DNA from 3 places in the Paucibacter sp. M5-1 genome. Region 1 is predicted to be linked to each of the others. Evidence: predicted binding sites of a transcription regulator. Region 1 holds the regulator's gene; each other region holds the start of a gene.
What was found. The regulator FNR, encoded in region 1, switches genes on or off when oxygen is low (the NO sensors DNR and NnrR bind a similar motif). The targets are predictions, from matches to a motif close to TTGATNNNNATCAA.
Positions count from the first base shown of each region.

Region 2: the regulator FNR is predicted to act here: its motif matches at 7,653-7,666, upstream of O5M90_RS00780 (ribonucleotide reductase subunit alpha).
Region 3: the regulator FNR is predicted to act here: its motif matches at 2,529-2,542, upstream of O5M90_RS21195 (OmpW/AlkL family protein).

Region 1 covers NZ_JAPZLM020000001.1:5,644,654-5,654,882, forward strand. Annotated here, with positions in the region: gene ccoO (cytochrome-c oxidase, cbb3-type subunit II) at 1-480, shown strand, start outside; gene O5M90_RS26635 (cbb3-type cytochrome oxidase subunit 3) at 493-654, shown strand; gene ccoP (cytochrome-c oxidase, cbb3-type subunit III) at 644-1,564, shown strand; gene ccoG (cytochrome c oxidase accessory protein CcoG) at 1,580-3,034, shown strand; gene O5M90_RS26650 (hypothetical protein) at 3,068-3,322, shown strand; gene O5M90_RS26655 (hypothetical protein) at 3,322-3,570, shown strand; gene fnr (fumarate/nitrate reduction transcriptional regulator Fnr) at 3,572-4,306, opposite strand; gene hemN (oxygen-independent coproporphyrinogen III oxidase) at 4,486-5,895, shown strand; gene O5M90_RS26670 (sulfite exporter TauE/SafE family protein) at 5,898-6,602, shown strand; gene icd (NADP-dependent isocitrate dehydrogenase) at 6,707-7,960, shown strand; gene O5M90_RS26680 (cold-shock protein) at 8,018-8,266, opposite strand; gene clpS (ATP-dependent Clp protease adapter ClpS) at 8,489-8,857, shown strand; gene clpA (ATP-dependent Clp protease ATP-binding subunit ClpA) at 8,854-10,229, shown strand, end outside.
Region 2 covers NZ_JAPZLM020000001.1:156,734-166,962, reverse strand. Annotated here, with positions in the region: gene O5M90_RS00830 (U32 family peptidase) at 1-598, shown strand, start outside; gene ubiT (ubiquinone anaerobic biosynthesis accessory factor UbiT) at 595-1,011, shown strand; gene O5M90_RS00820 (DUF2249 domain-containing protein) at 1,116-1,391, shown strand; gene O5M90_RS00815 (nitric-oxide reductase large subunit) at 1,429-3,693, shown strand; gene O5M90_RS00810 (Rrf2 family transcriptional regulator) at 3,703-4,167, shown strand; gene O5M90_RS00805 (metal-sulfur cluster assembly factor) at 4,164-4,493, shown strand; gene O5M90_RS00800 (hypothetical protein) at 4,490-5,596, shown strand; gene O5M90_RS00795 (NnrS family protein) at 5,596-6,795, shown strand; gene O5M90_RS00790 (SirB2 family protein) at 6,806-7,198, shown strand; gene O5M90_RS00785 (putative zinc-binding protein) at 7,158-7,601, opposite strand; gene O5M90_RS00780 (ribonucleotide reductase subunit alpha) at 7,702-8,109, shown strand; gene O5M90_RS00775 (ribonucleoside triphosphate reductase) at 8,223-10,229, shown strand, end outside.
Region 3 covers NZ_JAPZLM020000001.1:4,456,487-4,466,715, forward strand. Annotated here, with positions in the region: gene truD (tRNA pseudouridine(13) synthase TruD) at 1-570, shown strand, start outside; gene O5M90_RS21185 (hypothetical protein) at 596-1,036, opposite strand; gene O5M90_RS21190 (low molecular weight protein-tyrosine-phosphatase) at 1,279-1,746, opposite strand; gene O5M90_RS21195 (OmpW/AlkL family protein) at 1,840-2,454, opposite strand; gene metF (methylenetetrahydrofolate reductase [NAD(P)H]) at 2,598-3,428, opposite strand; gene O5M90_RS21205 (TlyA family RNA methyltransferase) at 3,425-4,156, opposite strand; gene ahcY (adenosylhomocysteinase) at 4,163-5,584, opposite strand; S-adenosyl-L-homocysteine riboswitch at 5,663-5,760, opposite strand; gene O5M90_RS21215 (HAD-IIB family hydrolase) at 5,831-6,625, shown strand; gene O5M90_RS21220 (response regulator) at 6,622-7,320, shown strand; gene O5M90_RS21225 (ATP-binding protein) at 7,330-8,634, shown strand; gene O5M90_RS21230 (acyloxyacyl hydrolase) at 8,897-9,439, shown strand; gene O5M90_RS21235 (GGDEF domain-containing response regulator) at 9,443-10,229, opposite strand, start outside.

The DNA.
Region 1 (10,229 bases):
GCCGCACCGGGACTCAAGCCCTATACCGCGCTGCAGCTGGCCGGCCGCGACATCTATGTGCGCGAGGGCTGCTACAACTGCCACTCGCAGATGATCCGGCCCTTCCGCGCCGAGACGTTGCGCTACGGCCACTACTCGACCGCCGGCGAGTTCGTCTACGACCGGCCGTTCCAGTGGGGCAGCAAGCGCACCGGGCCGGACCTGCACCGCGTGGGTGGCAAGTACAACGACGAGTGGCACCGCATCCACCTGATCAATCCGCGCGATCTGGTACCTGAGTCGAACATGCCGGCCTACCCCTGGCTGGCCACCGCGACGGTCGATCCGGCCGAGATGCCGGGCAAGCTGAAGGCGCTGCGCCTGCTCGGCGCACCGTACAGCGATGCCGAGATTGCCGGCGCGGCCGAGGCTGTCAAGGGCCGCACCGAGATGGACGCCGTGATCGCCTATCTGCAGGTGCTGGGCACCGCCGTCAAGTAAAGGAGAAGGCGCATGGATATCAACACCCTGAGAAGCGCGGTGACCCTGCTGCTGCTGCTGATGTTCCTGGCCATCGTGGCCTGGGTCTACAGCCGAAAGCGCGACCAGCGCACCTTTGACGAGATCGCCGAGCTGCCGCTGCAAGGCGAGATGGGAGAGCCCAATGACAAGTGATTTCTTCTCCAACGGCTGGTCCATCTTCGTGGCCGCGAGCACGATCGCGGGCCTGCTGCTGTGCCTGTTCCTGCTGATCATCGCCAGCCGCCGCAAGGTGATGGCCAATGACAACAGCACCGGCCATGTTTGGGACGAGGACCTGAAGGAGCTCAACAACCCGCTGCCGCGCTGGTGGATGGGCTTGTTCGTGCTGACCGTGCTGTTCTCCGGCATCTATCTGGCCCTCTACCCGGGCCTGGGCAGCGCGGCCGGCACGCTGAAGTGGAGCAGCACCGGCCAGTACGAGGCCGAGCAGGCCAAGGCGCGCACCGCGCTGGCGGCGGTCTACGCCCCGTTCAACGCGATGCCGGTTGAGGAACTGGCCAAGAACGGCCAGGCCATGGGCATCGGCGAGCGCCTGTTCGCCAACAACTGCGCCGGCTGCCATGGCTCCGACGCCAAGGGCAGCAAGGGCTTTCCGAACCTGACCGATGGCGATTGGCTCTATGGCGACAAGCACGAGACCCTGATCGAGACCATCAGCAAGGGCCGCAACGGCGTGATGCCGCCGATGGCGGCGGCGTTGGGCAAGCCCGAGGACGTGCGCAATGTGGCCAACTATGTGCTGAGCCTGTCGGGCAGCGCGCACAACTCGATCGCGGCCCAGTTGGGGCGCAGCAAGTTCGGCGTCTGCGCGGCCTGCCACGGCATGGACGGCAAGGGCAACCAGGCCCTCGGTGCCCCCAATCTGACCGACAAGATCTGGCTGCACGGCTGGGGTGAGGACGCCATCGTCGCCATCATCAACAACGGCAAGAACAATATGATGCCGGCCCATGGCGAGCGGCTCAGCCCCGAGCAGGTCCGCGTGCTCGCCGCCTATGTCTGGGGCCTGTCGCGTTCGTCCACTGCGGTGGCGGCCAAGTAAGCGATCCAGCCACTCATGGATAGCCCTCCGCGCAAGGTCATCCCTCTGGTGGCGGCCGATGATGCCGCCATCGAGATGGTGTCGCTCTATCAGGCCCAGCAGAAGATCTACTCGCGTGCCGTCAGCGGCTGGTTCGCCACCTGGCGCTGGGTGCTGGTGTGGGCGACGCAGCTGTTGTTCTACGGACTGCCCTGGCTGGACTGGGGCAGCCGCCAGGCGGTGCTGTTCGACCTCGAGTCGCGGCGCTTCTACATCCTCGGCCTGGTCCTTTATCCGCAGGACTTCATCTACCTGACCGGGCTGCTGCTGATCTCGGCCTATGCGCTGTTCCTGTTCACTGCGGTGGCGGGGCGGTTGTGGTGCGGCTTCGCTTGCCCGCAGACGGTCTATACCGAGATCTTCATGTGGGTGGAGCAGAAGTTCGAGGGCGACCGCGCCAAGCGCATCAAGCTCGATGCAGCGCCCTGGGGCCCCGAAAAACTGCTGCGCAAGGGCGGCAAGCAGGCGGCCTGGATCGCCATCGGGCTGTGGACCGGCTTCACCTTTGTCGGCTACTTCACGCCGATCAAGATGCTGAGCCAGGAGGTCATGAGCCTGGGCCTGGGTCCCTGGGAATGGTTCTGGATCCTGTTCTACGGTTTTGCGACCTATGGCAATGCCGGCTATATGCGCGAGCAGGTCTGCAAATACATGTGTCCTTATGCGCGCTTCCAGAGCGCGATGTTCGACAAGGACACGCTGATCATCAGCTACGACGCCGAGCGCGGCGAGCCGCGCGGCTCGCGCAGCAAGAAGGCCGATCCGGCCGCGCTGGGCCTGGGCTCGTGCATCGATTGCACCCTGTGCGTGCAGGTCTGCCCGACCGGCATCGACATCCGCAAAGGCCTGCAGTACGAATGCATCGGCTGCGCCGCCTGCATCGATGTCTGCGACAGCGTGATGGACAAGATGAGCTATCCGCGCGGCCTGATCCGCTACGACACCGAGAACGGCCTGTCCCAGCATCTGAGCCGCCGCGAAAGGCTGCTGCGCATCTTCCGGCCACGGGTGCTGATCTACGGCGCGGTGCTCTTGCTGATCACCGCCGGCCTGTTCACCAGCCTGGCGCTGCGCGCGCCCTTCAAGGTCGATGTGGTGCGTGATCGCGGCGCGCTGGCGCGCCTGGTCGACGACGGCTTCATCGAAAACGTCTACCGGCTGCAGATCATGAACACCACCGAGGCCGTGCAGCACTACCGCATCGCGGCCGAGGGCCTGCCCGGGCTGGCCACCGCGCAGCCGGTGCGGCTGGAGGTCGGGCCCGCCGAGGCCCGCTGGGTCTCGGTGGCCTTGCGGGTGCCGCCGCAGAGCGCGGCCCAGGCCGGCAGCGGCGCCCATGAGATCCGTTTCGGCATCGAGCGTGAAGCCGGTGCGGCCGGCCAGGCCGCCTATGCGCTGAGCGAGAAGTCCACCTTTGTCGTGCCGCGCTGAGCGTGGCCGACCACCGTCCCGAAGGAGCAATCGATGAGTGAAACGCAAGCGCAAAGCAGCCAAGTGCAGCGCCCCTGGTGGCGCGAATACATGATGTGGCTGGTGGTCGGCGGGCCCAGCGTCGTCGTCGTCGCGTCCTTCGTGACCCTGGGTCTGGCGATCACCCATCCCGACCCGGTCATCGAGGTGGTGCCGGTCCAGGCCAGCGCCGGCAGTGATGCGGCGCCGAGTTCGGCGCAGACCCCGGCAATGAAGGCCCGCAACCATGCGGCCACCGGGGGGCGCTGATGGACGAGCCCTCACGGCGCTCGCGCCTGGTCATGGCGGCCCTGTGGCCCTCGTTCCTGATGGCGGGGCTGCTGGAGGTGCTGGTCTTCAGCCTGCTTGATCCGGCCGCGCTGGCCGAGGCCAGCACATTGTCCGGCACCAGCATCTACACGCTGGGCTTTCTGGGCTTCTGGATCGTGACCGGGCTGAGTTCGGCCCTGAGCCTATGGCTGGCTGGTTTGCCGCCGGCCACGCAGGACCTGCGCTGAATCAGCAGTTGCTGCTGTTCACCAGGCGCTGCAGCCCGGCCTGGTCGAGGATCTGGATCTGGCGCTGCTTGACGTCCAGCAGACCCTCTTCCTGGAACTTCGAGAAGGTGCGCGACACGGTCTCCAGCTTCAGGCCCAGATAGCTGCCGATCTCCTCGCGCGTCATGCGCAGCACCAGGCTGGAGGCCGAGAAGCCGCGCGCCTGCAGGCGCTGGGTCAGGTTCAGCAGAAAGGCGGCCAGGCGCTCCTCGGCCCGCATGCTGCCCAGCAGCAGCATCACGCCATGGTCGCGCACGATCTCGCGGCTCATGATCTTGTGGAACTGGTGCTGCAGATCGGTGAACTCGCGCGACAGCTCCTCCAACTGATCGTAAGGGATCACGCAGACCTGGGAGTCCTCCAGCGCCACCGCATCGCAGCTGTGGCGGTCATTGCTGATGCCGTCCAGCCCCAGCAGCTCGCCGGCCATCTGGAAGCCGGTGACCTGATCGCGGCCGTCCTCGGAGGACACGCAGGTCTTGAAGAAGCCGGTGCGCACCGCATAGAGCGACTGGAAGGCATCGCCGGAACGGAAAAGAGTGTCGCCGCGCGCGACCTGGCGGCGCGTCGCCACCAGGCTGTCGAGCTGCTCCAGATCGGGCTTGGACAGACCCACCGGCAGGCACAGCTCGCGCAGATTGCAGCTGGAGCAGGCGACCTTGAAGGGCTCGATCTTGATGGCGGGGGCGGTGCTCATGCCGCGCATTATGGTCTGCCCGGGGCAGCCGCTCGCTTCGCCGGTGTCCGGGGTGGGCGCAGAGTGGAGGGGTGTCAGCATGATGTTCCTCAAGGTTGTCGTGATTGTTGTCGGGGCCATGCGCAGCAAGCTTGATGCAGGTCAAATGCCCGCCAGCTAGGCTTGGCACAGTGGCGGACATGCCAAACAGCACCACTGCCACAGCTCTCGGAATCAGCGAAGAATTGCTGCGTCGCTACGACGTGGCCGGCCCGCGCTACACCTCCTACCCGACCGCCGATCGCTTCGTCGAGGCCTTCACGGTGGCCCAGTACGAACAGGCGCTGGCCCAGCGCGCCAGCGGCTCGCTGGTCGGTGGCGGCACGCCGCTGTCGGTCTATGTGCATGTGCCGTTCTGCGAATCGGTCTGCTACTACTGCGCCTGCAACAAGGTCATCACCCGCCACCATGAGCGCGCCGGCGAGTATCTGCAGGCCCTGAACACCGAGATGGACCTGACACTGGCCCATCTGGGCCGTGCGCAGACCGTGTCGCAGCTGCATCTGGGGGGCGGCTCGCCGACCTTTCTGAGCGATGCCGAGCTGAGCCAGCTGATGCTGGACCTGCGCAGCCGCTTCAAGCTGGCGGCCGGCGCCGAGATCTCGATCGAGGTCGACCCGCGCACCGTCACCGAGCAGCGCCTGGCGCATCTGCGCAGCCTGGGCTTCAACCGGCTGAGCTTCGGCGTGCAGGACTTCGACGCCGAGGTGCAGAAGGCGGTGCACCGCATCCAGAGCTTTGACAGCGTGGCCAGCCTGATGAGCCAGGCCCGCGCGCTGGGCTTCGAGTCGACCAATGTCGACCTGATCTACGGCCTGCCGTTGCAGACGCCCGAGTCCTTTGCCCGCACCGTCGCCCAGGTCGCGGCGCTGCGGCCCGACCGCATCGCGCTCTACGGCTATGCCCATCTGCCGCAACGCTTCAAGCCGCAGCGCCGCATCGACATCACCCAGCTGCCGCCGGCCGCCGACAAGCTGCACATGCTCTCGGGGGCGATCAGCGGTTTCATTGCCCAGGGCTACAGCTATATCGGCATGGACCATTTCGCCTTGCCGACCGACTCGCTGGCGGTGGCCAAGCGCCAGGGGCGCTTGCACCGCAATTTCCAGGGCTACAGCACCCAGGCCGACTGCGATCTGATCGGGCTGGGTGTCTCGGCCATTGGCCGGGTCGGTGCCACCTACAGCCAGAACGCCAAGACCCTGCCCGAGTATTACGACGCGCTGCGCCAGGGCCAACTGCCGGTGGTGCGCGGCCTGGCGCTGACGCGCGACGACCTGCTGCGCCGCGCGATGATCATGGCGCTGATGTGCCAGGGCCGGGTCGAGTTCGAGTCGATCGAGCTGGCCCATCTGATCAAGGTGGGCGAGTACTTCCGACCCGAACTGGAGCGGCTGGCCCCGCTGCAGCAGGCCGGCATGGTCACGATCACGCCGGACGCGATCGAGGTGACGGCGCTGGGCTGGTACTTTGTGCGGGCCGTCGCGATGGTGTTCGACCGTTATCTGCAGGCCGATCGCACAAGAGAGCGCTTTTCTAAGATCATCTGAGCATGGATGCAGCGCTTGCCGGCTCGGCCCTGCTGATGGGCCTGGCCGGTTCCCCCCATTGCCTGGCGATGTGCGGCGCGGCCTGCGCCGGCCTGAGCGGCGGCGCGCCGCGCGCGATGGCTTCGTTCCAGTTCGGCCGCTGGCTCAGCTATGCGGCCGGCGGTGCGCTGGCGGCCGCCAGCGTCGGCTGGGCCGCGCAGCTGGGTCAGGCCACCGCGGTGCTGCGGCCGCTGTGGCTGATGGTGCATCTGGCGGCGCTGGGCCTGGGGCTCTATCTGCTGTGGCGCGGGCGCCAGCCGGCCTGGCTGGAAAACCTCGGCCAGCGGGTGTCGCGCGAAACCAGCGTGTCGCTGGCGGGATTGCGGCCCGGCCAGGCGGCGCTGGGCGGGGGGCGACCCACCCGCGCGCTGCTGGGCGGCCTGGGCTGGCTGGCCTGGCCCTGCGGCCTGCTGCAGTCGGCCCTGGTGGTGGCGGCGCTGGCCTCGGGGCCGGCGCAGGGGGCGCTGGTGATGACGGCCTTCGCCGCCGGCTCCGGCCTGGGCCTGGTGCTCGGGCCGGCGCTGTTGCGCCGCCTGTTCGGCGTCGGGGAGGGCGGCCTGGTCTGGGCGATCCGGCTGGCCGGGCTGGGTCTGGCGGCGGCCTCGGTTTTCGCGCTGGGCCATGGGGTCTGGGTGCAGATCGCCGACTGGTGCGGCCGCGCTTTCTGAGCCCAACACTTATATAAGACTTGAGCCCGTCGCCGGACTTGCCGGCATAGAATCGGCGCCTCAGTCGTTTCACCCCCTTGCGCTTTGCGCGGAGCAGACCACACATGTATCAACACATCAAGGTGCCCGAGGGCGGGCAGAAGATCACCGTCAACGCCGACTTCTCCCTGAATGTGCCCGATCAGCCCATCATTCCCTTCATCGAGGGCGATGGCACCGGTTTCGACATCACGCCGGTGATGATCAAGGTGGTCGATGCGGCGGTGGCCAAGGCCTACGGCGGCCAGAAGAAGATCCACTGGATGGAGATCTATGCCGGCGAGAAGGCCACCCAGGTCTACGGCCCCGATGTGTGGCTGCCGGCCGAGACGCTGGAGGTGCTGCGCGAGTATGTGGTCTCGATCAAGGGGCCGCTGACCACGCCGGTCGGCGGCGGCATCCGTTCGCTGAACGTCGCGCTGCGCCAGGAACTGGACCTGTATGTCTGCCTGCGCCCGGTGCAGTATTTCAAGGGCGTGCCCTCGCCGCTGAAGGAGCCCGAGAAGACCCATATGGTGATCTTCCGCGAGAACTCGGAAGACATTTACGCCGGTATCGAGTACGAGGCCGAGAGCGACAAGGCCAAGAAGCTGATCAAGTTCCTGCAGGAGGAAATGGGGGTCAAGAAGATCCGCTTCCCCAATACCTCGGGCATCGGCATCAAGCCGGTCTCCCGCGAGGGCACCGAGCGCCTGGTGCGCAAGGCCATCCAGTACGCCATCGACAATGACAAGCCCAGTGTCACCATCGTGCACAAGGGCAATATCATGAAGTACACCGAGGGTGGCTTCCGTGACTGGGCCTACAGCCTGGCGCAAAAGGAATTCGGCGCCGAGCTGATCGACGGCGGCCCCTGGTGCAAGTTCAAGAGCCCGAAGAGCGGCAAGGACATCACGATCAAGGATTCGATCGCCGATGCCTTCCTGCAGCAGATCCTGCTGCGCCCGGCCGAGTACTCGGTGGTCGCGACGCTGAACCTGAACGGCGACTACATCTCCGACGCGCTGGCCGCCCAGGTCGGCGGCATCGGCATCGCGCCCGGCGCCAATATGTCGGACTCGGTGGCCTGCTTCGAAGCCACCCATGGCACCGCGCCGAAATATGCAGGCAAGGACTATGTGAACCCGGGCAGCGAGATCCTGTCGGCCGAGATGATGCTGCGCCATATGGGCTGGACGGCCGCCGCCGACCTGATCATCAGCGCGCTGGAAAAGGCCATCGCCAGCAAGAAGGTCACCTATGACTTCGCCCGCCTGATGGACGGCGCGACCCAGGTCTCCTGCTCCGGCTTCGGCCAGGTCATGATCGATCAGATGTAAAACCCCCATCCGGCACCTCCCGGTGCCGGATCTGGGCAGTGCCGCATCAGTGCCGCTTCAGGCGGCGCGCAGCGCCTGGCCTTCCGGTATCAGCTCGGCCTCGTCCAGCGGGCGGATGTTCTGTGCTAGTTGGCCCTTGGGGCCTTGCACCAGATCAAAGCTGACCCGGCCACCCTGGCGCAGCGTGCGAAAGCCTTCCATCTGGATGGCCGAAAAATGGGCGAATACATCCTCGCCGCCCGCCTCCGGTTCAAGAAAGCCGAAGCCCTTGGCGTCGTTGAACCATTTCACCGTTCCTACTGCCATAACCGTCTCCACCCCACTGGTTTTTGTACCGGCGGGATTCTCAAAGCGCGGTCCACCGGCTGTCAATTCAGGGCCTGCCCGGGGGGTAGTTGTACGGAGAGGGTGGGGTCGGGCGTTGAAAAGGCGCGCAGCTCGCCCCCATATCCCGGAGTGCTTGTGGAATGCTTGACGGAAGATCCCCTTGCAGCGGCGCGCTCCGGCCCCACTCTATAGAATCAGCCTATGCCCGATCTACCCAACAAGCCCCCCGAACCGCCGGTGAAAACCCCGGGCGTCGGGCCCGGCCGCGACGATGCGGACGGCACCACCACGCTGGAACGGGTGGCGCAGAAAACCGAGCCGCCGCGCCTGTACCAGGTGCTGCTGCTCAATGATGATTTCACGCCCATGGAGTTTGTCGTCATGGTGCTACAAGAGTTTTTTCGCCATGACTTGGATACTGCAACCCAAATCATGCTGAAAATCCACCATGAGGGCCGGGGCGTTTGCGGTGTGTTCACCAAGGACGTGGCGGCCACCAAGGTTGAGTTGGTGCTGGCCGCCGCAAGGCGAGCCGGCCATCCCCTGCAGTGCATTATGGAGGCCGCATGATTGCGCAAGAGCTTGAAGTCAGCCTGCACATGGCGTTTGTCGAAGCGCGTCAGCAGCGTCACGAATTCATCACCGTCGAACACCTGCTGATGGCCTTGCTGGACAACCCGTCTGCGGCCGAGGTGCTGCGGGCCTGTTCGGCCAATATCGATGATTTGCGCAAGAGCCTGGCGCAGTTCATCAAGGAAAACACGCCCACGGTGGGTGGCAGCGAGGAAGTGGACACCCAGCCGACGCTGGGCTTCCAGCGCGTGATCCAGCGCGCCATCATGCATGTGCAGTCCACCGGTAGCGGCAAGAAGGAAGTTACCGGCGCGAATGTGCTGGTCGCGATCTTCGGCGAGAAGGACTCGCACGCCGTCTACTACCTGCACCAGCAGGGCGTGACCCGGCTGGACGTCGTCAACTACATCGCCCATGGCATCAAGAAGAGCGAGCCGCCGGAGCCTCCGAAGGGCCAGGAAGGCAGCGGTGGCGGCGAGAGCGAGCGTGAAGAAGCCGATGCGCAGGGCGGCGGCAAGGGCTCGCCCCTGGAGCAGTTCACGCAAAACCTCAACCAGCTGGCCAAGGACGGCAAGATCGATCCGCTGATCGGCCGCGAGCACGAGGTCGAGCGCGTCGTGCAGATCCTGTGCCGCCGGCGCAAGAACAATCCGCTGCTGGTTGGCGAGGCCGGTGTCGGCAAGACCGCCATTGCCGAGGGCCTGGCCTGGCGCATCACCGAGGGCGACGTGCCCGAGGTGCTGTCCGACAGCGTGGTCTATTCGCTGGACATGGGCGCGCTGCTGGCGGGCACCAAGTACCGCGGCGACTTCGAGCAGCGCCTGAAGGCGGTGCTCAAGCAGCTCAAGGACCAGCCCAATGCGGTGCTCTTCATCGACGAGATCCACACCTTGATCGGTGCTGGTGCGGCCTCGGGCGGTACGCTGGACGCCAGCAATCTGCTCAAGCCCGCCTTGTCCTCCGGCGCGATGAAGTGCATAGGCGCGACCACCTTCAGCGAGTACCGCGGCATCTTCGAGAAGGACGCGGCGCTCTCAAGGCGCTTTCAGAAGGTCGACGTCGTTGAGCCCTCGGTCGAGCAGACTGTCGAGATCCTGAAAGGCCTGAAGTCGCGCTTCGAGGAGCACCACAGCGTCAAGTACGCGCTGGGTGCGCTGCAGGCGGCGGCGGAGCTGTCGGCCAAGTACATCAACGACCGCCATCTGCCGGACAAGGCCATCGATGTGATCGACGAGGCCGGCGCCGCCCAGCGCATCCTGCCCAAGAGCAAGCAGAAGAAGACCATCACCCGCAACGAGGTCGAGGATATCGTCGCCAAGATCGCGCGCATCCCGCCCGCTTCGGTGTCCAGCGATGACCGCGGCAAGCT
Region 2 (10,229 bases), 5.5 Mb from region 1:
GAACATGCTCGACGGCCTTGGTGCCCGCTTCGTGCTGGGCCCGCACATCAATGTCTACAGCCGCGCGGCGCTGGACGAGTATCGGCGCCTGGGCGCCGTGCGCTGGGTCGCGCCGGTCGAGCTGGCGCTGGACGCGATCCAGGCCGTCAATAGCGGGCAGCCGGACCTGCCCTGCGAGGTGTTCGCCTACGGCCGCATGCCGCTGGCCTTCTCGGCGCGCTGCTTCACAGCCCGCCATCACCGGCTCAGCAAGGACCAGTGCGAGTTCCGCTGCCGCGACGACGGCGACGGCCTGCTGCTGTCGACCAGTGACGGCGCGCCCTTTCTGGTGCTGAACGGCATACAGACCCAGTCGGCGGCGCAGCAATGCCTGCTCGGCGAGCGTGAGATCCTGCGGGCGGCCGGCGTGTCACGGCTGCGGCTCTCGCCGAGCTCGCAGCGCTTCGCTGAGGTGATCGCGGCCTTCGAGGCCGTGATGAATGGCGGCGAGCCGGCCGGCCCGGCGCTGCAAGGCCTGCAGGCTGGGGCGCTGCCCGGTGGCCTGGCCAACGGGTTCGCCCGTGGCCGGCCCGGCATGGACTGGAGCGTCAAACCATGATCAGCCTGCTGCTGTCCCCCGAGATGACGGGCCGCTTGAAGCCGGTGCTGAGCCGCTTGCCGATGCAACCACCGACCCAGGCGCTGGCGCTGGCGCTGAACCGCTGGCTATTGCCGCGGCTGCCCGCCGATGCACGCGCGACCTTGTCGCGCCGGGCCGTACGCATCGATGTCATCGACCTCGGCCTGTCGCTGCCTTTGCTGCTCGACGAGCGCGGCTTCCGACCCGCACCGCCAGGCGCCGCAGTGGCGCTGCGCATTGCCGCCGCCGCCCCGAGCTACTGGCGGCTGCTGCGCGGCAGCGACGACGCCGACCGTCTGTTCTTCGAGCGCGCGCTGGTGATGGAGGGTGACACCGAACTGGGCCTGGTGCTGAAGAACACGCTGGACGCGATCGGGCCGCTGTGGGCGTGAACCAGCCGGCCTGTTGCGCCAGATCAAACCGGCGCGGGTGACAGCTTGTTTTTAAAGGTGCACAATTTGCACACCTTATAGAAACGAGCCACCACGGAGCCCTGATGAGCCACCCCACACTGATCGACGTTCGCCACATCATCCCGCGCGAACGCCACCCGCTGATCTTCTCGACCTTCGCCCAGCTGCCGGCCGGCCAGGCGATGGAGCTGGTCAACGACCATGACCCGAAGCCGCTGTACTACCAGTTCCAGGCCGAGCTGCCCAACGGTTTCCGCTGGGACTATCTGGAGAGCGGCCCCGAGGTCTGGCGCGTCGCGATCACCAAGAACGCACCGACGCACAGCCCCTGCTGCGGCAGCTGCGGCGGCCAGGCCTGAGCCCACGGCTCCCCTCTTCTATCCGCAGGAACTTGCGATGAACACCAACCACAGGCTCTGGCGCTGGCTGGGCCTAATCTTCGTGCTGTCGTTCGGGGCGCTCGGCTACCTCGGCTGGCAGATCTATCTGACGGCGCCGCCGATTCCGAAAAGCGTCGTCAGCACCGAGGGCGATGTGCTGTTCACCGGCGCGCAGATCCAGCGCGGCCAGCAAGCCTGGCTGGCGGCCGGTGGCCAGCAGCTGGGCACCGTCTGGGGCCATGGCAGCTATGTGGCGCCCGACTGGTCGGCCGACTGGCTGCACCGCGAAGCCCTGGCCCTGCGGGCGATCCGCAGCCAGCAGCTCCGCGCCGTCGCGACCCTGAGCGTGGCCGACCAGGGGGCGATCCAGGCGACGCTGCAGCAGGAGATGCGCCACAACAGCTATGACGCGGAGAGCGGCAAGCTCACCGTCTCGGTCGAGCGGGCCCAGGCCATCCGCGAGGTGGCGGCCCACTACGAGGCCTTGTTCGGCAGCGACGCCTCACTCGACACCTTGCGCGAGCAGTATGCGATGACGGCCGGCGCCCTGCCCGAGGCCAGCGATCGCCAGGCGCTGACCGCCTTCTTCTTCTGGGCTTCCTGGGCCGCCGTGACGGACCGGCCCGGCGAGACCGGGCTTTCCTACACCAGCAACTGGCCGCACGAGCCGCTGGTCGGCAACACCTTGTCGAGCTCGGCCGCGATCTGGTCCATGGTCAGCATCGTGCTGCTGCTGGCCGGCATCGCCGCGATGCTGTGGCTGCACGGCAGCAACAAGCATGAGCCCGAGGCCGAGCCGCCCAGCGCCGATCCGCTGCTGGGTGCGGTGGCAACACCCTCGATGAAGGCTACCCGCAAGTATTTCTTCGCGGTCGTCGGCCTGATGCTGCTGCAGATCGCGATGGGCGTCATCACCGCGCATTACGCGGTCGAGGGCCAGAGCTTCTTCGGCCTGCCCTTGGCCGAGCTGCTGCCCTATGTGGTCAGCCGCACCGTCCACACCCAGGTCGGCATCTTCTGGATCGCCACCGCCTGGCTGGCCACCGGCCTCTACATCGCGCCGCTGCTGTCGGGCCGCGAGCCGAAGTGGCAGAAGCTCGGCGTCGACCTGCTGTTCTGGGCGCTGATCTTCGTCGTCGTCGGCTCCACCGTCACCGGCTGGCTGGGCACCCTGCAGCACCGCGGCGTCGACTTCAGCTTCTGGCTCGGCAATCAGGGCCTGGAGTTCACCAGCATGGGCCGCGTCTGGCAGCTGCTGCTGTTCGCCGGCCTGCTGTTCTGGGTCCTGCTGCTGGGCCGCGCGCTGTGGCCGGCGCTGACCAAGCCGTCCGAGACCCGCGGCCTGATCGCGATGGTCTTCCTGTCGGCCACCTGCATCGGCGGCTTCTATGCCTCGTCGCTGACCTGGGGCCAGCACACCCATTACTCGATGGTCGAGTACTGGCGCTGGTGGCTGGTGCATCTGTGGGTGGAGGGATTCTTCGAGGTCTTCGCCACCGCCGTGGTCGCGCTGATCTTCACTAAGCTGGGCCTGGTGCGCTCGGCCAGCGCCAACCGCGCCATCATTGCCGAGACCATCGTGTTCCTGTTCGGCGGCATCCTCGGCACCCTGCACCATCTCTACTTCACCGGCACACCGACCTCGGTGATCGCCGTCGGCGCGGTGTTCTCGGCGCTGGAAGTCGTGCCGCTGACCCTGATCGGGCTGGAGGCGCTGCAGACCTGGCGCCGCTCGAAGTCCATGCCCTGGCTGGCCGCCTACAAGTGGCCGATCCTGTGCTTCGTCGCGGTCGGTTTCTGGAACACCGTCGGCGCCGGCGTGCTGGGCTTCGCGATCAACCCGCCCGCCTCGCTGTACTACGTGCAGGGGCTGAACATGACGGCGGCCCACGGCCATGCGGCGCTGTTCGGCGTCTACGGCATGCTGGGCATCGGCCTGATGCTGTTCTGCCTGCGCGGCCTGTATGCGCGCCATCTGCATGCCGACCACCTGCTCAAGCCCGCCTTCTGGGGCCTGAACCTCGGGCTGGCGATGATGGTCTTCCTGTCGCTGCTGCCGGCCGGCATCTACCAGGCCTGGGCCAGCGTCAGCCGCGGCCTGTGGTACGCCCGCTCGCCGGAGATCATCCACTCGCCGGTGATGGAGGCCCTGGTCTGGCTGCGTGTGCCCGGTGACATGCTGTTCGCGGCCGGCGCGCTTATGCTGGCGGCCTATGCCATGCGCTTGCTGCGCCGGCCGCCCCCCGAGCCGGTGCGCCGCGCGGCACCGAGCCTGAACTGACCCTCCGCCATGAAACTCACCAGCTTCACCGACTACGCGCTGCGCGTGCTGATCTACCTGGCCGCCCGGCCGGGCCGGCGCGCCACCATTGCCGAGATCGCCGCCAGCTTCGCGATCTCGGAGAACCACCTGACCAAGGTCGTGCATTTTCTCGGCAAGACCGGCTGGCTGGCCAATGTGCGCGGCAAGGGCGGCGGGCTGGAGCTGGGGCTGGCGCCCGAGCTGATCGGCGTCGGCGCCGTCGTGCGCCTGACCGAGGGCGCGGCCTTGCCCGCCGAGTGTTTCAGCGCCGAGGGCGGGCATTGCGCCATCACGCCGATCTGCAAGCTGCGCGACGTGATGGGCGAGGCGGTCGATGCCTTCTACAAGGTGCTGGACCGCTACACCCTGGCCGACCTGGTGCACAACCGCCAGGCCCTGGCGCGGATGCTGTTCATCGAGCCCGCTGCGCGCACCGCGCGTCCGTCGTCATGAACACGCCCTTCCCCTACAGCGGCCCGGAGGATCTGCGCCAGCCCCTCGTCGACGCGCTGAGCCGCGTGGTCGACCCGGAGGTGGCGATGAGCATCGTCGATGTGGGCCTGATCTACGGCGTCGAGGTCGGCGCCGACAAGGTCCATGTGCGTCTGACGATGACCTCGGCGGCCTGCCCGGTGGCCGACGTCATCATCGACGAGGTCGAGGCCGAGCTGGACCGGGTGGTGCCGGCCGCGCTGGCGATCGAGGTCGAACTGGTCTGGGAGCCGCCATGGAGCACCGATCGCATGAGCGAACGGGCCAAGCGCTTCATGCGCTGGTGAGACCGCGCCGCGCGCTCCATCCTGCGGCATCCGCCCGGCTGGCGCGGCCGCTGCTGCTGGCTCTGGTGGCGTTGTCGCTGCTGGGCGGCGTGGCCGGGGGCCTGCTGCGCGCCGGCCTGCCGCTGAGCGATGCCCTCTGGCTGAGCCACGCCGGCCTCGAGCACGCGGCGCTGATGAGCGGCGGTTTCCTGGGGACCGTGATCGCGATCGAGCGGGCGGTGGCGCTGCGCCACCGCGCCGCCTTCATCGGGCCGTTCATGTCCGGCCTGGCCGGCCTGTGCTGGCTGCTGGGCTACGGCGCCGCCGCTGCGGGGCTGGCTGCGCTGGCGGCGCTGGCCTTCGTCGCGGTCAACCTCGTCGTCGTGCGGCGCCAACCGGCCGCGCACACCGCGCTGCTGCTGCTCGGCGCGCTGGCCTGGCTGGCCGGCAATGCCTTGTTTGCGGCCGGCATCGCGGCCGACGCCGTGCTGCGCTGCTGGTTCGCCTTCCTGGTGCTGACCATCGCGGCCGAGCGCCTGGAGATGACGCGGCTGATGCGCCGCCGGCCCGGCGCCGAGGCCTCGCTGTATCTGGTGCTCGCCGCCCTGCTGCTGGGCGCGGCGCTGTCAGCGCTGCTCTATGGCGCCGCCCTCGCGATGCTGGCCCTGTGGCTGCTGTTGTTCGACATCGCCCGCCGCACGGTCTTCGCCCAGGGCCTGAGCCGCTATATGGCGGTCTGCCTGCTCGGCGGCTATGTCTGGCTGGCGCTGGCCGGCCTGGCCTGGGCCGCCACGGCGCTGGGCTTTCACACAGCCCGCGACACCGCCCTGCATGCGCTGGGGCTGGGTTTCATCGTCAGCATGATGATGGGCCATGCGCCGGTGATCCTGCCGGCCGTGGCCCGCATCAAGCTGCAGTTCGGACCGGCCTTCTACCTGCCGCTGGCGCTTCTGCATCTGTCCCTGCTGCTGCGGCTGGGCGGTGGCTTCGTGAACGACTCGCTGCGTGCCTGGGGAGCCGGCCTGAATGCCGGCGCCCTCGCACTGTTTGCCCTGACCCTGATCGGCGCCGCGTTCGCGTGGCGCCGCCGCCATGGCGCCACCGGCGCCAGAAAGTTGCCATGATGGCTGCGTCATTCATCAAGATCGAGGAACCCCCACGCCCGGCGGCTGCACCGGCCTTCGCGCTCTGGCAGCTCGGCTTCCGCCCCTTCTACCTGCTGGCCAGCGGCTTCGCCGCGCTGTCGATCGCGCTGTGGGCGCTGCAGTTCGCGGGTCTGCTGGGATCGCAGGCCTATCTGCAGGGGCCGCTATGGCATGCGCACGAGATGCTGTTCGGTTTCACCCTGGCCGTGCTGGTGGGCTTTCTGTTCACCGCCGGCCGCAACTGGAGCAATCGCCCGACACCCACCGGTGCCGCGCTGGCCGCACTGGCGGGGCTGTGGCTGGCCGGCCGCGTGCTGGTGCTGACGCCCTGGGGCTGGGCGGCAGCCCTGGTCAATATCGCCTTCCCGCTGCTGGCCACGATCGCGCTGGCCCTGCCCTTCATCGCCGCCCGCAACCACCGCAACTACTTCTTCATCGGCCTGCTGGCGCTGCTGACTCTGGCCCAGGCCGGCGTGCACCTGAGCCAGCTGGGCCTGCTGCAGCTGCCCGGCTGGGTCGGCATCCAGCTGGGGCTCGATGTCGTACTCTTCATCATGGCGGTGATGGCCGGCCGCGTGATCCCGATGTTCACCAACAACGGCGTGCCCGGCGCCAATGCGACGCGCCGGCCCTGGCTGGAACAGGCCGCGCTGGGCGGCACGCTGGCGCTGCTGGCCGGCGATGGGCTGGGGCTGGGCGGCCTGCCGCTGGCCCTGCTGGCCGGCGTCTGCTCGGCCGCCCATCTGGCGCGCTGGCTGCTGTGGCAGCCGCTGAAGACGCTGCGCACGCCGCTGGTCTGGGTGCTGCATCTGGCCTATCTGTGGATCCCGCTGCACCTGCTGCTGCGCGGCCTGGCGGCGCTGGGCCTGCTGGCCCCGACGCTGGCGACCCACGCGCTGACCCTGGGCGCCATCGGCGGGCTGGTCATCGGCATGATGACGCGCACCGCTCTGGGCCACACCGGCCGGCTGCTGCGGGCCAGCCGGGGCGATGTGGCGAGCTACGCGCTGGTCGCGGCCGCCGCTGTCGTGCGTGTCGGCTGGCCGCTGCTGGCGCCGGCGCAGACCGTCCACGCGGTGCTGCTGTCGGCCGCGCTGTGGTCGGCCGGCTTCGCGCTCTACGCGCTGCGCTACTGGCCGATCCTGACGCGCGCCCGCCTCGATGGCCGGCCGGGCTGAGAATCCGGCCATGGACTATCTAACGATCAAGACCCTGCACCAGGGCGCCGTGCTGCTCTCGGTCAGCGGCTTCTTCGCGCGCGGCCTCGGGTCCTTGCTGGGCGCTGCCTGGGTCGGCAGCCGGCCGGCCAGGACCTTGCCCCATCTGGTCGACTCGGTGCTGCTGCTGTCGGCGCTCGCGCTGGCCTGGATGCTGCGGCTATCGCCGCTCGAGGCGCCCTGGTTGCTGGCCAAGCTCCTCGGCCTGCTGCTCTATATCGCGCTGGGCATGCTGGCGCTGAAACCCGGCCGGCCACTGGCGCTGCGCGCGACCGCCTGGCTCGCAGCGCTGGCAACCGTCGGCTGGATCGCCTCGGTGGCGATCAGCAAGAACCCGCTGGGGTGGTGGATCTACCTGGGATAGGCGCGTCACGCAGCGCCTGCACCTGCTCGACCAGCACCGGATAGATCTGCTCCGCCTGTGCAGTGTCGAAATCGGCGTGGTAGCGCTTGGCGACGCCCGACGATGCCAGCAGCAGATGCCAGGTCGGCGCGACACTGCGCTCGGCCAGACACTGCTTGGCGCAGGCCAGCGCACAGCCATCAATGGCAATGATGGGCCTGCCCTCGGCAGCCGCATCGCGGGCACGGCGCACCAAGCTGCGCACATTGCCGCCGACACCGGAAATGCAGGACATCTCGGCTTCGCCCTCGCGGTCCAGGCGCAGAGCCAGATAGTTGGCCAGCTGGGCCGCACTGGAGCAGCCCGAGCAGGAATACACCAGGGGCAGTGGGCGCCTGGCGGGGACGGGTGTGCTGCTTGTCATCCAAACCTTCCGCAGTTTTTGATATTGGCGCAGCGAATCCGCGATGCTGTCTTGATCCAGAGCAAACCCTCTGGACGCGACAGGCGCGACGCTTGCGCCCATGACAAGCGACACACCTTTCGAGCTGCTCCTGCGCGGCGCCACCCTCCAGGCCGAGCCCCAGCGACTGCTCTTCGTCTTCACGACGGCCGAACTGCCCGAGGACCCCAGTCCTGAGCAGCGTGAGCGTTTTGCCAGCGGCCAGGGCGGCACGCTCTCACCACGGGTCTGCGTGGACAAGGCGCCTGCAGAGCTCGGCAGCTTCGAGGCCTTGCGTGCCGAGTCCGCCAAGGCCGGGCCACCCTGGCAGGTTGTCTTCATCGCCGCCCTGTCCGGCCAGGGCGGCAAGCCGGCGACCGAGGCCCGCATCGAGCAGGCGCTGCGCACCATGGTCGAGCGCATCCGCAGCGGCCAGCTTGAGGGGTTGCTGGCACTGGACATCGAAGGCCGCCCGCTGAGTTTCGGCTGACCCCGCCGTGGCGCCTGCGGCGCCAGTTCGAATCGGGAGTTTGCGTCAGCGCAAATCCACATTTAGTGTTTGAAGGATAGGCTGCGCACCATATCTAGTGTTCAGAACCATCCATGTCAAACATCCATGCCAGCCTTCCCGCCCAGGTTCTCAAGCGCGATGGGCGCCACGCGGCCTTCGACGCCCAGAAGATCGCGCTGGCACTGCAACGCGCCGGCATTGCCAGCGGCGAGTACGGCGCCGACGAACAGGCCTTGTTGTGCGCCAGCGTGCTGAAGGTGCTGGCGCACCGCTTCCACGGTCAGGCACCCGGCGTCGAGCAGATCCAGGACATCGTCGAGCAGACCTTGATCGCGTCCAATCATCTGAAGACCGCGCGCGCCTACATCGTCTACCGCGAGCAGCATGCGCGGCTGCGTGAGGATCGCAAGACCCTGGTGGATGTCGAGCGCTCGATCAACGAGTACCTGAACCGCGACGACTGGCGCGTCAACGCCAATGCCAACCAGGGCTATTCGCTGGGCGGCCTGATCCTCAATGTGTCCGGCAAGATGACGGCCAACTACTGGCTCTCGCATGTCTATGCACCCGAGATCGGCCAGGCCCATCGAGACGGCGACCTGCACATCCACGATCTCGACATGCTCAGCGGCTACTGCGCCGGCTGGTCGCTGCGCACGCTCTTGCACGAAGGCCTGAACGGCGTGCCGGGCAAGGTCGAGGCCGGCCCCCCCAAACACATGAGCTCGGCGGTCGGCCAGATCGTCAATTTCCTCGGCACCTTGCAGAACGAGTGGGCCGGTGCGCAGGCCTTCTCTTCCTTCGATACCTATATGGCGCCCTTTGTGCGTGCCGATCGCATGAGCTACGCCGAGGTGCGCCAGTGCATCCAGGAGCTGGTCTACAACCTCAACGTGCCCTCGCGCTGGGGCACGCAGACGCCCTTCACCAACCTGACCTTCGACTGGACCTGCCCAGCGGACCTGCGCGAGCAGGTGCCGGTGATTGCCGGCCGGGAGATGCCGTTTTCCTACGGCGATCTGCAGCTCGAGATGGACATGATCAACCGCGCTTACATCGACGTGATGACGGCCGGCGATGCCAAAGGCCGGGTCTTCACTTTCCCGATCCCGACCTACAACATCACACCCGATTTCCCCTGGGAATCCGAGAACGCCGCCGCACTGTTCGAGATGACGGCCAAGTACGGCCTGCCCTACTTCCAGAACTTCGTGAACTCGGAGCTGGAGCCGAATATGGTGCGCTCGATGTGCTGCCGGCTGCAGCTGGACCTGCGCGAGCTGCTCAAGCGCGGCAACGGTCTGTTCGGCAGCGCCGAACAGACCGGCAGCATCGGTGTGGTCACGATCAATTGCGCGCGCCTGGGCCATCTGCACTGCGGCGACGAGGCTGGCCTGCTGGCTGCGCTGGACCGACTTCTTGAGTTCGGCAGGCAGAGCCTGGAACTCAAGCGCGAGCTGATCCAGCGCCTGATGGACCAGGGCCTGTTTCCCTACAGCAAGCGCTATCTGGGCACCTTGCGCAACCATTTCTCGACCCTGGGCGTCAACGGCCTCAACGAGATGATCCGCAACTTCAGCGCCGACGCCTACGACATCACCGACGCGCGCGGCCATGCGCTGGCGCTGCGCCTGCTCGACCATGTGCGCGCCCGCATCGTCGAGTTCCAGGAAGAAACCGGCCACCTCTACAACCTGGAGGCGACGCCGGCCGAGGGCACGACCTACCGCTTCGCCCGCGAGGACCGCAAACGCTGGCCAGAGATCCTGCAGGCCGGCAGCGCAGACCGTCCCTACTACACCAACTCCTCGCAGCTGCCGGTCGGCTTCACCGACGACCCCTTCGAGGCGCTGGAACGCCAGGAGGCGCTGCAGGCCAAGTACACCGGCGGCACCGTGCTGCATCTCTATATGGGTGAGCGCGTCTCGAGTGGCGCTGCGTGCCGCGAACTGGTGCGGCGCGCGCTGAGCCGCTTCCGCCTGCCTTACATCACGGTCACGCCGACCTTCTCGATCTGCCCGAGCCATGGTTATCTGGCCGGAGAACACCCTTTCTGCCCCGCTTGCGATGAAGAGCGGCTCGAACAGAAGCGCCGCCGG
Region 3 (10,229 bases), 1.2 Mb from region 1:
ATTCAGGCCATCGAGGCCAATCTTCAGGCCGCTGCGGCGCGTGGCGTGCCCAACTACTTCGGCGCTCAGCGTTTCGGCCATGACGGCGGCAACATCGAGCAGGGCCGGGCCATGCTGGCGCGTGAGATCCGTGTGCGCAACCCGAAGAAAAAGGGCCTCTACCTGTCGGCGCTGCGCTCCTTCGTTTTCAATGAGGTGCTGGCGCTGCGCATCCAGCAGGGGCTCTGGGGCCAGACCTTGCCCGGTGATGTGATGGACGAGGCGGGACTGCCCACCGGACCGCTCTGGGGACGGGGCCGCGTGATCACCACCGATCAGGCGCAGGCCCTGGAAATGGGCGTGGCCGAACGTCACGCCGGCTTGTGCAACGGCATGGAGCACGCCGGTCTGGACCAGGAACGCCGCGCCCTGGTGGCCAGACCGGTGGACCTGTCATGGGAATGGCCGCAAGCCGATCAACTGCTGCTCACCTTCTCTTTGCCCGCCGGGACTTACGCCACGTCCGTGCTGAACGAAATCCTCCACACCACGGAGCCTGAGCGGCACACCGAGTCTGCGGCTGCCGAATGACGGTGCCCTCACGGGGTTCGGCCGCTCATACCTTGGCGAGGAAGGCCGCCGCATCACCCGCTTCACATTTCCAGTCTGCGAAGACCCCGACCAGATTGCATTCCACGCAGTGGCAAGCGATGTAGTACCAGCGCACGTCATGTGTGCCCTCGTAGACGCAGACGCCGGACATCAGCTCGAACACCTCGTTCTCGCACACGCACTCGTGCGTCTCGGGCACGGCTTCTTCAACGTAGTCCGCGCTGTCGCCCATCAGGTGTTCCTGCCCGCAGTCGGTGCAGGTGCGGATGGCCACGCCGGCTGCTTCATCGGTCTGCAGCGCGAAGGTCCGGCACCCGCAATCGCATTTGGACGCGGCAAAACGGACGGCTTCATGGCGATTCGCAATGCTGTAGCTGCGCAGCTCGGCTTGGGTGTCGCCGGACGTCGTCCCGTACCAGAACTCGCCCTTCTTCGTCAGTGCCATTGATGCTGCTCCATTCTTCAAGGTGGGCTTCCCGGCAGGCCTGAGGCCAGGCTCGCCCCGATCATCCGGATTTTGCCTGGAGGCCCGGCGAATCGTCGTCCAGGGCCTCGCCACGGGTGGCGGCCGTCCGAAACTGACATGGGCTGAAGCGGGGGCCCTGCCTGAAGGTCGGCAGAAGAACCCGCACGCGTTAGTCTCTTCCCGCTGCAAAACCGTCCCGCAGCTCTGCAGCGACGGTGCACTCACCGATGGCGCAGCGCCGCGATCAGCCCGTCGCAGGCTGCTTCCACCAAATCCAGCACCTCCTCGAACCCTGTGTCGCCGCCGTAGTAGGGGTCGGGCACATGAGGGCTGCCGGCGAGCGGGGCGTAGTCCATCAGCAGCTTCAACCGGTGCCGCTGGGCCGGCGGGCACAGGCGCTCGGCGAGGGCGAGGTTGTCGCCGTCCATCGCCAGCACGAGGTCGAAGTGCTCGAAGTCTGCCGCGACGAGTTGGCGGGCACGCAGCGCGCCCAGCTCATAGCCGCGTCGTGCGGCATGCTGCTGGCTGCGCGGGTCGGGCGGCGCGCCGATGTGATAGCCATGGGTGCCGGCGGAGTCCACCTCGATGTCCAGGCTTGCTGCCGCCAGCTTGGCGCGCATCACGCCCTCGGCGGTGGGGCTGCGGCAGATATTGCCCATGCAGAAAAAGAGGATGCGGTGAACGGACATCGGCAGGCCCCAGAAATGAAGTCTCAGGGCGCCGATTGTCCCTGGCTCACCCGTGCGGGCGAGCCTCACCGTTTTTTCTTCAGGGTGGGGGGCTTAGAAGCGCCAGCCCAGACCGACGCCGACCAGCAGCGGGTCGACCTTGAACTTGCCGGCCGACTGGCCGTGCGAGTAGACGGTGGTGTCGATCTGCACCTTTTTGACGTCGACGTTCAGGTAGAGGTTTTTGGCCAGCTCGATATCGGCGCCGACCTGCAGCGACAGGCCGTAGCTGTTCTTCTTGACGCTGGGGGCCAGCGCGGTGACCACGGCCGGCGCGAAGTTGACGCTGGAGAAGCGGGTGTAATTCAGGCCGGCGCCGATATAGGGGCGAAAGCTCGCGGTGGGTGCGAAGTGGTACTGCAGGCTCAAGGTCGGCGGCAGATGCTTGAGCGAGCCGATCTTGGCGCCACCGGCCTTCAGGTCGTGCTTTTGCGGATAGGTCAGGACCAGCTCGGCCGCGATATTGGGCGTGAAGAAATAGCTGATGTCGAGCTCGGGAATGGTCTTGTTGTTGATCGCCAGGCCCAGGCCGGTGCTGTCCTTATTGGCCGCGTCGAGATGCACGGCACGCACACGCACCAGCCAGGGCTCTTGCACGGCCTGGGCCTGGGCGGTGCCGGCCAGGCTGAGAGCGGCGAGGGTGGCGAGGACGAACTTCTTGGACGACATGTCAATAACTCCTTGTTGATGAGGCCTGCGTGGCCCCGATGAAGCTATTGGAGGCGTCTGCCCCGGCTCGACCCTTGATCTGACGCAAGCGAAAAAAAGCCCTCGCGAGGAGGGCCGGTGGAGTTTGCGCTGGCTCAAGCTTGTCAGCCGAGTCTGAGGCGTTTGCACAACTCCAGGGTCAGCGCCGACTGGTTCAGCGTATAGAAGTGGATGGCCGGCACGCCACCGGCAATCAGGCGCTCGCAGACCCGGGTCATCACATCCAGGCCGAAGGCGCGGATCGAGGCCGCGTCGTCCATATAGCCTTCCATCTTCAGCGCCACCCAGCGCGGGATCTCGATGCCGTCGCGCTGGGCGAACTGGGCGATGCGGGCGTAGTTGTGGAAGGGCATGATGCCCGGGATGATGGGGGCGTCCACACCCAGGGCCCGCACCTCGTCCACGAAGTTGAAATAGGCGTCGGGGTTGAAGAAGAACTGCGTGATCGCGGCGCTGGCGCCGGCGCGCATCTTGTCGGCGAAGTGCTGCAGATCGCGCGCCGCGTAGCGCTGCTGCGGGTGGTACTCGGGATAGGCCGCGACCTCGATCTTCCAGTCCGGTCCCTGGGTCTCGCGGATGAAGCGCACCAGCTCGGCCGCATAGCGGAACTCGCCGGCCGTGGCCGTGCCGCTGGGCAGGTCGCCGCGCAGCGCGACCACGCGGCGAATGTTCTGGGCCCGGTAGGTGGCCAGGATCTCGGCAATGTTCTCGCGCGTCGAGCCGACGCAGCTCAGATGCGGCGCGGCCTCATGGCCCATCGCCGCGATGTCCATCACGGTGGCCAGGGTCTTGTCGCGGGTGGAGCCGCCGGCGCCATAGGTGACGCTGAAGTACTGCGGCTGCAGGACGCTCAAGTCCTGCACCACGGTCTTCAGCTTCTCGGCGCCCACCGGCGTGTTGGGCGGGAAGAATTCGAAACTGACAGCGGTCGTCATGGTTGTTGTGCCCACAAGAAGAACTCTTTATTGCCATCACCCCCGGTGATGGCGCTCTCGAAATAGCCGCGCACCTGCCAGCCCAGCGCCGCTGCGGCCTCGCGCGCCCGGGTCTCCAGCAGCGGGTACTGGGCCGCATCGCGCACCAGGCCGCCGCGGCCCAGGGCCTTGGGCCCCAGCTCGAACTGCGGCTTGATCAGCAGCAAGACCTGACCCCCCGGCGCCAGCCAGGGCGCCAGGCGCGGCAGCTCGCCCAGCATTGAGATGAAGCTCAGGTCGCCGACGATCAGCGCAAAGCGCTGCGCCGGCTGGTACTGCCGCACATGCATGCCCTCGATGGCCTGCACTCGCGGGTCGCCCGCCAGGCCGGCATGCAGCTGGCCATGGCCGACATCGATGCCGACCACCTGCGCGGCGCCGCCTTTGAGCAGACAGTCGGTGAAGCCGCCGGTGCTCTGGCCGATGTCCAGCACAGTCAGCCCGCTGAGGGCCAGCCCGCTGGTCTTCAGCGCGCCTTCGAGCTTGAGCCCGCCGCGCGAGACATAGCGCAGCTCCGCGTCATCGGTGATGCGGAACTGCGCCGTCTCGGGGATGTCCTCGCCGGCCTTGCGGATGGCGACCCAGCCCTTGACGGAGGCCCATTCGGCCGCGCCGTTCTCGATCAGCCGCTGGGCGGCCGAGCGCGTCGGCGCCAGGCCTTGGGCGACGAGCAACTGATCCGCACGCATCGGCTCTCAGTAGCGGTAGGTGTCGGGCTTGAACGGGCCTTGCTTGGGCACGCCGATATAGGCGGCCTGCTCGTCCGTCAGCTCGCTGAGCTGGGCATTCAGCGTGACCAGCTGCAGGCGCGCGACCTTCTCGTCCAGGTGCTTGGGCAGCACATAGACCTTGCCGATGTCATAGGCGTCCTTGTGGGCGAACAGCTCGATCTGGGCGATGGTCTGATTCGCGAACGAGGAGCTCATCACATAGCTCGGGTGGCCCGTGCCGCAGCCCAGGTTCACCAGGCGGCCCTTGGCCAGCAGGATGATGCGCTTGCCGTCCGGGAAGATGACGTGATCGACCTGGGGCTTGATCTCTTCCCACTCGTACTTCTCGATCGAGGCGATGTCGATCTCGTTGTCGAAGTGGCCGATATTGCAGACGATGGCGTTGTGCTTCATCGCGGCCATGTGCTCGTGGCGGATCACACCCTTGTTGCCGGTCGTCGTCACGAAGATGTCGGCCTTGTCGGCGGCATATTCCATCGTCACGACGCGGTAGCCTTCCATCGCGGCCTGCAGCGCGCAGATCGGGTCGATCTCGGTGACCCAGACCTGGGCCGACAGCGCCCGCATGGCCTGGGCCGAGCCCTTGCCCACATCGCCATAGCCGGCGATCACGGCGATCTTGCCGGCGATCATCACGTCGGTGGCGCGCTTGATGCCGTCCACCAGCGACTCACGGCAGCCGTAGAGGTTGTCGAACTTGCTCTTGGTGACCGAGTCGTTGACATTGATCGCGCGGAACAGCAGCGAGCCCTTGGCGCTCATCTCCTTCAGGCGGTGCACGCCGGTGGTGGTTTCCTCGGTCACGCCGATGATCTCGGCGCTCTTGCGGGTGTACCAGGTGGGGTCCTGGGCGATCTTGGCCTTGATCGCGGCGAACAGGATGCGCTCCTCCTCGCTGCCCGGCTTGGCCAGCACCGACAGATCCTTCTCGGCCTTCTGGCCCAGGTGCATCAGCAGCGTCGCGTCGCCGCCATCGTCCAGGATCATGTTCGGGCCTTCGCCGGCCGTGCCCTTGGCGCCGAAGTCAAAGATGCGATGGGTGTAGTCCCAGTAGTCCTCCAGCGTCTCGCCCTTGTAGGCAAACACCGGCGTGCCGGCCGCCACCAGCGCGGCGGCGGCGTGGTCCTGGGTCGAGAAGATATTGCAGGAGGCCCAGCGCACCTCGGCGCCCAGCGCCTGCAGGGTCTCGACCAGCACGCCGGTCTGGATGGTCATGTGCAGGGAGCCGGTGATGCGCGCGCCCTTGAGCGGCTGGCTGGCGGCGTATTCCTTGCGGATGGCCATCAGCGCGGGCATCTCGCTCTCGGCGATGCTCAGTTCCTTGCGGCCCCAGGCGGCCAGGCTCAGGTCGGCGATATGGTATTGGTCAGCGGACAGCGTCGTCATTGCAAAAGCTCCTTCATGTTTGAAGCCGCAATGCCGGTGGGACGTCAGAGTCAAAAAACGGTCACCCACGCGAGACATTGCGGGTGAGCGCGGTTGCAGTGGTCTGAAGATCAACGCTTCAAGACAATCCGAGCCTGGCCTCAATGGGAGCTGAGGTTGCAACGCTCCTCGGAAGGCTCGAATTCTAGCCGCAAGCCGCACGGCTCTGGTGTGGAATAGCGCCGGGATTGACGACAATCCCGGCCCATGCAGCCTTTGAATCTTTGCCCCCCGGCGGCCTTGCGTGCCGTGCGCGGCGTGCTCACCGACATCGACGACACCCTGACCGCCGACGGCGCGATCGCTCCCGAGGCCTTGCGGGCGCTGCACGAGCTGCGCGCCGCCGGCCTGCCGGTCATCGCGATCACCGGCCGCCCGGCCGGCTGGAGCGAGCCCTTCGCGCTGGCTTGGCCGGTGGCCGCCATCGTGGCCGAGAACGGCTCGGTGATGTTGCGCAATGAGAGCGGCGCGCTGCGCCGCGATTTCAGTCAGGACGAGGCGACGCGCAGCGCCAACTTCGCCCGGCTGCAGGCCTGTGCGGCCGAGGTGCTGGCGCGCGTGCCGGGTGCCCGCCTGGCGACCGACAGCCCGGGGCGGCTGACCGATATCGCGATCGACCACAGCGAGTTCGCCCATCTGGCGCCGGCCCAGATCGCGCAGGCCTGCGCGGTGATGCGCGAGCATGGGCTGACCGCCACCGTCAGCTCCATCCACATCAACGGCTGGATCGGCGAGCACAGCAAATGGACCGCCGCTCAATGGGCGGTGCCGACCGCGCTGGGCCTGGACTTCGACGCGGGCGACTGGGTCTATGTCGGTGACTCGACCAATGACCAGCTGATGTTCGAGCGTGTGCCGCTGTCGGTCGGGGTGGCCAATATCGCGCGCTTCGTGCCGCAACTGCAGCGCTTGCCGGCCTATGTCACCGACGCCGAGCGCGGCCAGGGCTTCGCGGAGCTGGCTGCGGCCCTGCTGGCGGCGCACGGCGGATCCGGCCGATGAGTCACCGCCATCGTCTGCTGCTGGTCGAGGATGATGTCAAGCTGGCGGGCCTGATCGCCAGCTTCCTCGGCCAGCATGGTTTCGAGCTGCTGCTGGAGGAGCGCGGCGACCGCGCACTGGCCCGTTTCGAGCGCGAGCGCCCGGACCTGGTGCTGTTGGACCTGATGCTGCCGGGCCTGGACGGTCTGGCCGTGTGCCGAGAACTGCGCCGTCTGAAGGCCGACGTGCCGCTGCTGATGCTGACCGCGCGCGATGCGCTGGCAGACCAGGTGCTGGGCCTGGAGTCCGGTGCCGACGACTATGTACTCAAGCCGGTGGAGCCGATGCTGCTGCTGGCCCGCTTGCGCGCGCTGCTGCGTCGCCGCAGTGCCGACGCGGCAACCGTGCCGGCACCGCTGCGTCTGCTGGATGGAGCGCTGTCCCTGTGCGCGGCACGGCGCGAGGCCCATCTGGCCGACACGCCCCTGTTGCTCAGCACCCAGGAGTTCGAAATGCTGTGGGTGCTGGGCCGGCGCGCCGGCCAGGTGGTCTCGCGCGACGAGCTGCTGCAGGCGCTGCGCGGCCTGGAGTTCGATGGCCTGGACCGCAGCGTCGACCTCTGCATCAGCCGGCTGCGCCGCAAGCTGGGCGACACCGCACGCACACCGGCGCTGATCAAGACGGTCTGGGGCCGCGGCTACCTGCTGGTACCCTGAGTCGACACCATGCTGCGTTTCTACCTGCGCCTGTTGCTGCTGTTGCTGCTGGTCGGGGTGCTGGCCGTCTGGGGCGTTGGCCAGTGGTCGGAACGCCATTTCGGCCCCAGCACCCAGACCTATTTCCATGAGCTGACGCGCGGCATGGTCTACGAGCTGCGCGAGCGCCTGGCGCCGCTGCCGCCGGCGCAGCGCGGCGCCGCGCTGGCCGCGCTGCAGCCGCATCACGGCTGGCATCTGAGCCTGCGCCGCGGCGCGCCGGATGGGCTGCAGCCGGCCGAGCTGGCGAGCCTGGCGGTCGCTGGCTTTGTGGCACGCCAGGACTATGAGCTGCTGTTGATCCCGCTGGATGCAGACCGGACCGGCGACTGGCTGGAGCTGCGCTGGCCGACCGAGAAGGGGCCGGACAGCGGCATCTACCTGCTGCTGATCATCGTGCCTATCGTGCTCTCGACGGCCCTGGCCCTGCTGCTCTGGTCCGGCCTGCTGTGGCGCGATCTGCGCCGGCTGAGGCAGCAGTCGCAGCGCCTGGCCGATGGCGCGCTGGGCAGCCAGGTGAGCTTGTCGCGCTATTCCGAGCTGCGCGGTCTGGGCGAGCAGTTCAACACCATGAGCCGCGCGATGGCCGCGATGGTGGAGCAGCAGCGCGCGTTGACGCGTGCGGTCTCGCACGAACTGCGCACCCCGGTGGCGCGGCTGCTGTTCGAGCTGCAGCTGCTGCGTCAGGCGAGCGACGTGGCGCAACGCGAGGCCTTGATCGATGCGCTGCATGCCGATGTGGGCGAGCTCGACCGCCTGATCACCGAGTTGCTGAGCCTGGCCCAGCTGGAGCAGCGCGAGCAGGGCCCCGCGCCGAGCCGGCTGCTCGCCGGGCCCTGGTTGCAGGCCCTGCTGGCGCAGAGCGAGCGCGAGGCCGGGCGGCCCGAGCTGCGGTTCGAGCTGGCCTTGCCGCCGCAGGCGACCGAGCTGCTGCTGCACGAGCGCCTGCTCAAGCAGGCGCTGCTGAATCTGCTGCGCAATGCGACGCGGCATGCACGTTCGCAGGTCTGCCTGCGCCTGGAGACCCTGGACCAGGGCTGGCGCCTGAGCGTCGAGGACGACGGGCCAGGCATCCCGGCCGAGGCGCGCGAGCGCGTGCTGCAGCCCTTTGTGCGTCTGGACGAGGTCCGTGACCGCGCCAGCGGCGGCGTTGGCCTGGGGCTGTCGATCGCGCTGCGCGTTGCCCTGTGGCACGAGGGGCGGCTCTGGGTTGACAGCTCGGCCCTGGGCGGGGCGGCGCTGCGCCTGGAATGGCCGCAGCTGCCGGGCCGCTGATCCGGCCCGCCCGGCAACTGACGGCTACAACTTTCTACAGTCTCACCACAAGCCCTGCCGGACCTGCGGCGGCGCGCTTCCTAGCATGGACGCCAGTGTTCTCCACCGGTTCGCCATGCCCTCTCAAGACCTGACCCTCCCCCTGCCAGCCGGCTAGTGCCGCGCGGCCCGCCCGCGCCCTCCTGATCCTCTGCCATCCCGACCCGCTCCAGGCGGCGTCCCGGGAGGGGCTGTCTCACGCCCATTTTTCTTCTACGCGCCGATGTTCTCTCGTCATTCCTCGCTCTCCGTTCGTCATGCCTGCGCGGCCGCTGTCCTGTTCGCGCTGGGCGCCACTGCGGCGCAAGCCGACTCCGCTTACAGCCTGCACCTGGCTCAGGGCAAGACGTATCAACGCCTGACCCTCAACTGGGAAAGCCCCGTGCTGTGGTCGCGGCCGCTGGGCGAAACGGGACGGCTGGAGCTGGCGATGGAGCTGGGCCTGTCGGCCTGGCAGGCCGATGCCGGCCGTGAGCCGCGCCGGCTGGCCCAGTTCAGTGCGGTGCCGCTGTGGCGCTGGTGGCCCAGCCAGGAGGCCCGCTGGTTCGTCGAGGCCGGCGTCGGCCCCAGCCTGCTGAGCAGCAGCCGTTTTGCGGACCGCCGGCTGAGCACGGCCTTCCAGTTTGCCGATCATCTGGGCCTGGGCTACGCGATCGACCGGGACACCCGGCTGGGACTGCGGGGCTCGCACTTCTCCAATGCCAGCATCAAGCGGCCGAATCCGGGCCTGGACATCTACCAGCTGACGCTATGGCGCCGCTTCTGACGCTCAAGGCACCAAGCCGCCCCAGGCCGTGTTGCCGCGCTGCTCCAGCGTGTCCATCTGCATCTCGAAGCTGAAGAAGCGGTTGCGCCCGCGCGACTTGGCCGCGTAGAGCGCGTCGTCGGCGCGGCGCAGCAGGCCTTCCAGGGTCGTGCTCTCGTCGGGCGTGCAGGTGGTGATGCCGCCCGACAGGGTCACATAGGGCGCGACGGCCGAATCCGGATGCGGCATCGCGGTCAGCGCCAAGGTGCGCAGCACCGCGCGCGCAAACGTCATCGCGCCGGAGCGTGGCGTGCCGGGCAGTATGAGTCCGAACTCCTCGCCGCCATAGCGGGCCGCGCAGTCGCGCGGGCGCCGGCAGGTCTCCTGCAGCAGCGCCGCCATGCGCTGCAAGCAGGCATCGCCCTCGACATGGCCGAGCCGGTCGTTATAGCCCTTGAAATGATCGATATCGCAGAGCACCAAGGTCAGCGGCTGCTGGTCGCGCCGGGCGCAGAGGATCTCGTGCTGCAGCCGCATATCGAAAGCGCGGCGATTCGGCAGCCGGGTCAGCGCGTCCTCGTTGCTGAGCCTGGTCAGCTGCTCATTGGCCAGGCGCAGCTCGTCCGAGAGCTCGATCAGCCGGGTCTGCATGCGGCGCAGGCGCTGCATCGCGCGCAGCTTGGCCTGCAGCACCGTGGTGGACACCGGCTTGACCAGGTAGTCGTCGCCGCCAGACTCGATGCCCTGCCAGAGGTCCTGGTCCTGGTCGCGGCTGGACAGGAAGATGATAGGCGTCCAGCCACCGGCCTCG